2 regions of the Streptomyces sp. NPDC057877 genome follow, and region 2 is predicted to be linked to the other one. Evidence: riboswitches for the same ligand, from Rfam matches in the RefSeq annotation. Region 2 holds a riboswitch; the other holds the start of a gene.

Region 1 (3,389 bases), on a different contig from region 2:
CATCAGGGTCGTCTTGCCGCTGCCGTTGCGGCCGAGCAGCGCGAGCGCGCGCCCCTCGTGGACGTCGAAGTCGAGGCCGCTGAGGACGGTGGGACCGTCCTCGTAGGCGAAGGACACACCCCGCAGGGCGACCAGGGCGGGCTCGCTCATGTCAGCGGCCTTTCGAGTACGAGGGTGAGGGCGGCCAGCGCCGCCAGCAGGAGGAGGCTCGCTCCGGTGAACCGGACGGAGACCCGGGCCTCGGGCAGCAGCACCCGCAGGGAGCCGTCGTAGCCGCGCCCGGCGAGCCCCGCCTGCAGCCGGGCCGCCCGGTCGAAGGCCCGCACGAACGCGGTCGCGCCGAGCCCCGCCAGGGACCGCCAGGTCGCGGCCCGGGTGGTGTGCCCGAGCCGCGCGGCCTGCGCGGCCCGGATCCGGCGCACCGAGTCAAGCAGCAGGAAGCTCATCCGGTACGTGACCAGCGCGACGTCCACCACGGGCGCGGGCACCCCGGCGCGCACCAGCCGCGGCAGCAGATCGGACATCGGGGTGGTGAACGCGAACAGCAGCACCCCCAGGGACGCCGCCGACGTCCGCAGCAGCAACTCCCCGGCGCGCAGCGGCCCGTCGTCGGCGAGGGACACCAGCCCTCCCGGACCGCCGACCTGCACGAGCAGCGTCGCGGCGCCCGTCGCACAGAACCCCAGCGGCACCTTGTACGCCCGCCACAGCCCCCGCCCCGGCACCCCGGCCGGGCCCAGCAGCAGCGCCAGCGCCGTCACCAGCACCAGGGCCGCGCCCGGCCAGGGCGGCAGCGAGATCGCGAGCACGGTCAGACCGAGCCCGAGCACGGCCTTGTCCACGGGGTGGCGGCGGCGCCAGCGACTGCTGTGCGCCGCCGCGTCGATCGGCAGCACTCAGTCGTCCCCGGCGCTCACCCGGGGTTCGGCCAGGGCCCGCTCCGCGCCCTGCCGACGTCCCCGGCGCAGCCCGAAGTAGTACGCCAGCACGCCCGCGCCGAGCGCGGCCTGCACCGCGAACAGCGCCGACTCGATCTCGCCGGACGGCGGTTCGTACAGCGGCGAGAACCACGGCTCGTAGTCCGGCTCGATCTCGGTGATCGCCGTCTCCGCCTCCGCGTCGGCGCCGGTGAACGGCTCCTCCTTGTGGTCGCCCAGACCGAGCGCCAGCGGCAGCACCGCCAGCGCGGCCACCGCGAGCAGCAGAAGCAGGTTGATCTTCGTGTTGCGCTTCACCGGGCCACCGCCTCACGCTTCGCGGGCTTGGTCAGCAGCACTCCGAGCCGGGTCAGCTCCCCCTTGCTGGACTGCACCAGCAGCCGCATCACCAGCACCGTCAGCAGGCCCTCGCTCACCGCGAGCGGGATCTGCGTGACCGCGAAGATGGAGCCGAACTTGCCGAGCGCGCCCAGGAACCCGCTGCTCGGGTCGGGGAAGGCCAGCGCCAGCTGCACGCTGGTCACGCAGTACGTGGACAGGTCGGCGACGAACGCGCCGCCGAAGACGGCGCCCATCAGCGGCACGTCGTACCGGCGCAGCAGCCGGTAGACCCCGTAGCCCGCCCAGGGGCCGACGATCGCGAGGGAGAAGACGTTGGCGCCGAGCGTGGTCAGCCCGCCGTGCGCCAGCAGCAGCGCCTGGAACAGCAGGGTGATGGTGCCCAGGACCGCCATCACCGGCGGCCGGAACAGGATGGCACCCAGACCGGTGCCGGTGGGGTGCGAGCAACTGCCGGTCACGGAGGGCAGCTTCAGCGCGGACAGGACGAACGTGAAGGCGCCGGAGGCACCGAGGAGCAGGGTGCTCTCCGGGTGCTCCCTGACCTCACGGGTGAGGGAGCGGACTCCGTGGACGACGAACGGCGCGGACGCGGCACCCCAGGCGATCGCGTGCGCCGGAGGCAGGAAACCCTCGGCTATGTGCATGGCTCAGCAGACCCTCTCCAGCACCTCGTGGATGGTTGACGCGCCTTGGCCGGTCTCCTGGCTGACGGGTACCACCGCCCGTGCTCCGCCTTCCCGGGTCCCGAAGGACCCAGTGGCCGCCCGTGAGGGCTGGAGCCGGACTTCCCGATCACAGTGGCGAGGGCCGCACCGGCATCACACCGGATTTCCCGTTCACCAAGGCGTGGTGACAGTAATCGGCCCCCGGGGGTGGTGACAAGCGGGCACGAGGGGCGCGAATGCGGGCGCACACCCGCACACCGGCGCACTCGGACGCCCGGGGGTGCCATGTCTCACACTCGAGGACCCCGGGAGGAGTCACGGTAGATCAGATAGAGCGTGGTGCCGATGACGGCGAAGAGACCGACGACTCCCACCGGCAGCAGCCCCATCAGGACGTCCTCCTCGACCCCCAGGGCCAGCAACAGCCGGGCCGCCAGCAGCCCGCAGCCGAGGGGCAGGAACGCCGTGCCCAGTCTGCGCGCCAGCAACTCCGGACTCATCCCCGGGCGGGGGCTGCCCGTGCGCCAGGCGAACCGGACGTACTTCGCCGCGAGCCCGAACGGGTTCGCCACGAAGACCAGGCCGACCAGGAGGAACAGGGCGCCGACCACCGTGAACATGGATCCGGGCTCCTTTCGGTGAGGTGCGGTGCGTGTCAGGGAGGTGCTGATCAGTGAGGTGCGCGGGGCCGCCGGTGGCGGGAAGCCGTACGGGCTCCCCGCCACCGGCGGCCGGTGATGACGCCGCTCAGGACATCAGTGGACGCCCGTGCACGTGTAGGAACCCGACACGTCGAGTTCCGGCGTGGTGATTCCGTACTCGATGGACCCCACCGGCACGCCGTCGCTGTTTCTCACCACCCCGGTGATCGGCGCGCCCACCGAGCAGGTCGCCGAGGTGGAGTTGGACGCCTGACCATAGCCGCCGTAGATCCCGATCGGGGCACCGCCCGAGATCTCGCCGCCCACGGTGGTGCCACGGACCTGGCCCCAGTCGTCGGCGTTGCTGTACATCAGGCCGAGGTTGGCCGAGGGGATCGGACCCCAGCCGACCTCACCGCCGTACGTCCCGGTCCAGGCCACGTCGTAGCCGCCGTCCGTCTTCATGACGGCCAGACAGCCGGACGCGGTGAAACCGAGCCCGAGCGCGATGTCGGCCCCGCCGCAGATGCCCGAGGTGTTGTAGTACCCCAGGTCCGAGCCGAGGTAGTCGCCGATGAACGGGACGCTGTTGACGGGGTTGCCCATCTGCGTGCCCCAGTACAGGGCGCCGCCGACGAGGTTCTCCCACAGCGGCGGCTCCTTCGGCTCGCTCGGGAGCGTCGAGGCGTCCCCGTTCGGGAAGGCACCCGGCAGCGTGTTGTTGTACTGCCAGGCGTTGCCCCACTCGCCCGAGCCCGACACCGGGGTGGCGGGGGCGTCCTCGGGGTCGTCGAACATCCAGT
Region 2 (3,389 bases):
CGGCCCCGAGGCGTGGCGGCTGCTGCTGAGCCACCGCTGAGTTCGCCGACTCGTCCGCCATGCCCCTGACGCAGCGGCGTGCCCCGTCCGCCAGCCGGTAACGGGACGCCGACGCCGGGACATGGCGGACGGACGACCATCCGGCACAACGTGTGGGACAACCGGATGGTGACCGGGCCGGGGCACGCCGCGCCCGCCGTGGCTCGTGGACCCACGAAGGCGAGTCCGAGTGGCAGGACGCGACGGTCCGTGGCGCCCCCGACCGGTCGTGGAACAGCATCGCCGCGCGCCCGCGTCGGTCGCCTGGGCCGAACGGCCCACCGGGCAGTGCCTCCCGGCCCTCACTCAGCGGGCTGAACGGGGCCGAAGGGCCTTGCGGGACAACGGCCTTGCGAGAAGGGCGCCCGGGGGTGCCGGTCAGTCCTGCTTGTTCGAGACCCCGGCGGAGTCGAAGGTGGCCATGTCGCGCAGCGCGCGCACCGCCGCCTGTACGAGCGGCAGGGCCAGCAGCGCGCCGGTGCCCTCACCGAGCCGCAGCCCCAGGTCGACCATGGGGTGCAGTCCAAGATGCCGCAGGGCGATGGTGTGCCCCGGCTCGACCGAGCGGTGTCCGGCCACGCAGGCTGCCACGGCGTCCGGCGCCAGCGCGGCGGCGACCAGCGCCGACGACGACGCGATCACCCCGTCCAGGATCACCGGCACCCGGCGGGCGGCGGCGCCCAGGACGAACCCGGCGATCGCGGCGTGCTCCAGGCCGCCGACCGCCGCCACCGCCGCGACCGGGTCGTGCGGGTCCGGCCGGTGCCGTTCCAGGGCCGTGCGGACGACGCCCGCCTTGTGGCGCCGGGTCTCGTCGTCGATGCCCGCTCCGTGCCCGGTGACGTGGTCCGGGTCCGCGCCGGTGAACGCGGCGATCAGCGCCGCCGACGCGGTGGTGTTGGCGATGCCCATGTCCCCGGTGAGCAGACAGCGGCAGCCGCCGTCGACGAGTTCCATGGCGACGTCGATGCCGACCTCGATGGCCTGGACGGCCTCCTGACGGGTCATCGCCGGTACGCGGGTCATGTCCGCGGTGCCCGCCCGGACCCGGCGCCGCAGCAGGCCGTGCGCGGTGTGGTCCGAGTCGGGTACGGGGTTGGCGACCCCCACGTCCACCACGACCACGCTGGCCCCGGCCTGGGCGGCCAGGGCGTTCACGGCGGCGCCGGAGGCCAGGAAGTTGGCGACCATCTGCGTGGTCACCTCCTGCGGCCAGACGCTGACGCCCTGGGCGTGGACACCGTGGTCGGCGGCGAAGACGGCGACGGCGGCCGGTTCCGGCATCGGCGGCGGGCAGGTGCCCGCCAGTCCCGTGAGCCGGACCGACACCTCTTCCAGCAGGCCCAGCGAGCCGGGCGGCTTGGTGAGCTGGTTCTGGCGGTCACGGGCCGCGTCGAGCGCGGCGGCGTCGGCGGGTGCGACGGCGGCCAGGGTGCGCTCCAGCCGCACACCGACGGCGGGGGTGGGATCGGAGCCGTGCGAGGGCACCATGAAGGGAGTCCTTCCGCTGTCGGCGGTTCTCCACGCCGCCGTGAACGAGCCGTGCCCGGGCGGATGTCGCCGGGCCGCGGGACGGGCGGAATATCCTGGCTCCCGGCTCTCGGTGCCCGGCTGCTGCATGTCCAGCGCGGCCACCGGCGTCGGCTCCCGGCCTTCCCAGCGGCCGGTTCACACCGGCTGCCAGTGGCCGTCAGCGGGAGACGACTCCCCGGTCACAGTGGCGGGCCCGCCCCGGACTTGGGCCACCAGGCCCGCACCGGAGTTCCTCCGCATCCGTCACCGGCATCCTGCCACACCGGCACGGACGTGCGTCACGCCCCGGCACCGCTCACCAGAGCCCCGTACCGCGCCGCCCGCCATGCGACGGCGACGGCGAGCCGACGCTCCGTACCTCCCGAAGGGCCGGATGGCGGCGCCGCAGTTGGTGTTCCAGGCGCCGGTGCAGGGTGACCCAGGCGGCGGGGCAGCCGTGGCAGGCGCCGCCCAGGCGGACGGTGACGATGTCGTCGGACACGTCGACCAGGTCGATGGAGCCGCCGTGGGAGCGCGCGAGGTCGCCCACCGGCCCGGCGAGGACCTCCCTGGCCACGGCGTACAGCACCGCGTCGTCGTGGCCGGGGCCGGTGTCGTCCGCGGGGACCCACCCGGTGGGGTCGTCCAGGGCGGCGTGCAGCGCGGTACGGACCCGGGGGCCCTCCCGGGTCCAACGGCGGTCCGGGCCGAGGACGGTGACGACCGCCGTCGGTTCCACCGTGATCCGGGTCAGCGTGCCGTCGGCCAGCAGCGCGGCCAGCGGCGCGGGTGCCTCGGCGAGCGGGCCGGTCCCGGGGAGGACGCCCGCCGGAACGATCCAGCGCAGCCGGTCGGTGCGACCGGGCACGGGCTGGGCGTGCAGGGGGACCACCGGCGCTCACCCGCCCAGCAGGACGGTGACCGAGCGGGCCAGCCAGGCCATCAGCCAGGCCAGGCCCGTGAGGTAGGCGAAGGCGGTCACCGGCCAGCGCCAGGTGCCGGTCTCCCGGCGCAGGACCGCCACGGTGGCCATGCACTGCAACGCGTAGACGAAGTAGACCAGCAGCGCGGCGATGGTGGGCGCGGTGAACACCGGCTCTCCGGCGTGCGGCCCGTCGGGGTAGGTCATCGACCGCAGCGCCTCCGCCGGGTCCTCGGGGTCCTCGGCGGCGGCGACCTGCCCCAGCGTGGCGACGAAGGTCTCCCGCGCGGCCTGCGCCGACAGCACCCCCACGTTGATGCGCCAGTCGAAGCCCAGCGGCTCGAAGACGGGCGCGACCATCCGGCCCAGGTCGGCGGCGTAGCTGTGGTCGGCGGTGTAGGCGGACACGGCCACGGAGTCGGTGGCATCGACACCCTCCGCGCGCAGGTGGGCGGCCGAGTGCAGCGGCAGGTTCAGCAGCAGCCACAGGACGAGGGTGGTGGTGACGATGACCGTGGTGCACTTGCGCAGGAAGGCCCCGGCGGCGGACCACACCGCCGTCAGCACCGCGCGCGGCGTGGGCAGGCGGTAGGGCGGCATCTCCATGAAGAACGGCACCGCGTGGCCGCGCCGGTCGCCGAGCCTCTTGAACACCCAGGCGGCCAGCATCGCCGACACCGCGCCGAGCAGGTACAGGCCGAACATCACCAGCCCCTGCGCGCCGAACGGCCCCACCGTCGCGGAGGGGTCCACCAGCAGGCCGATGAGCAGCACGTACACCGGCAGCCGCGCGGAGCAGGTCATCAGCGGGGCGGCCATCATCGTCGCGATGCGGTCCCTGGCGGAGGGCAGCGTGCGGGTGGCCATGATGCCGGGGATCGCGCAGGCGAACGCGGACAGCAGCGCCACGAACGCC

Evidence for each region. A riboswitch is a leader RNA that binds a small molecule or an ion and turns the genes downstream of it on or off. The one in region 2 is predicted to bind cobalamin.
Region 1: it holds a riboswitch for cobalamin, as region 2 does, so the genes downstream of both, ACFVQG_RS04415 (energy-coupling factor ABC transporter permease) here and cobT (nicotinate-nucleotide--dimethylbenzimidazole phosphoribosyltransferase) in region 2, are expected to answer to the same signal.

Annotation. Positions count from the first base shown of each region.
Region 1 covers NZ_JBHVMS010000002.1:103,570-106,958, forward strand. The annotation lists gene ACFVQG_RS04400 (energy-coupling factor ABC transporter ATP-binding protein) at 1-150, opposite strand, end outside; gene cbiQ (cobalt ECF transporter T component CbiQ) at 147-896, opposite strand; gene ACFVQG_RS04410 (energy-coupling factor ABC transporter substrate-binding protein) at 897-1,235, opposite strand; gene ACFVQG_RS04415 (energy-coupling factor ABC transporter permease) at 1,232-1,924, opposite strand; cobalamin riboswitch at 1,954-2,139, opposite strand; gene ACFVQG_RS04420 (hypothetical protein) at 2,236-2,565, opposite strand; gene ACFVQG_RS04425 (DNRLRE domain-containing protein) at 2,701-3,389, opposite strand, start outside.
Region 2 covers NZ_JBHVMS010000001.1:150,061-153,449, forward strand. The annotation lists gene ACFVQG_RS00690 (DUF2249 domain-containing protein) at 1-40, shown strand, start outside; partial or broken gene cobT (nicotinate-nucleotide--dimethylbenzimidazole phosphoribosyltransferase) at 418-1,482, opposite strand; cobalamin riboswitch at 1,619-1,807, opposite strand; gene ACFVQG_RS00700 (NifU family protein) at 1,868-2,419, opposite strand; gene ACFVQG_RS00705 (ferrous iron transporter B) at 2,450-3,389, opposite strand, start outside.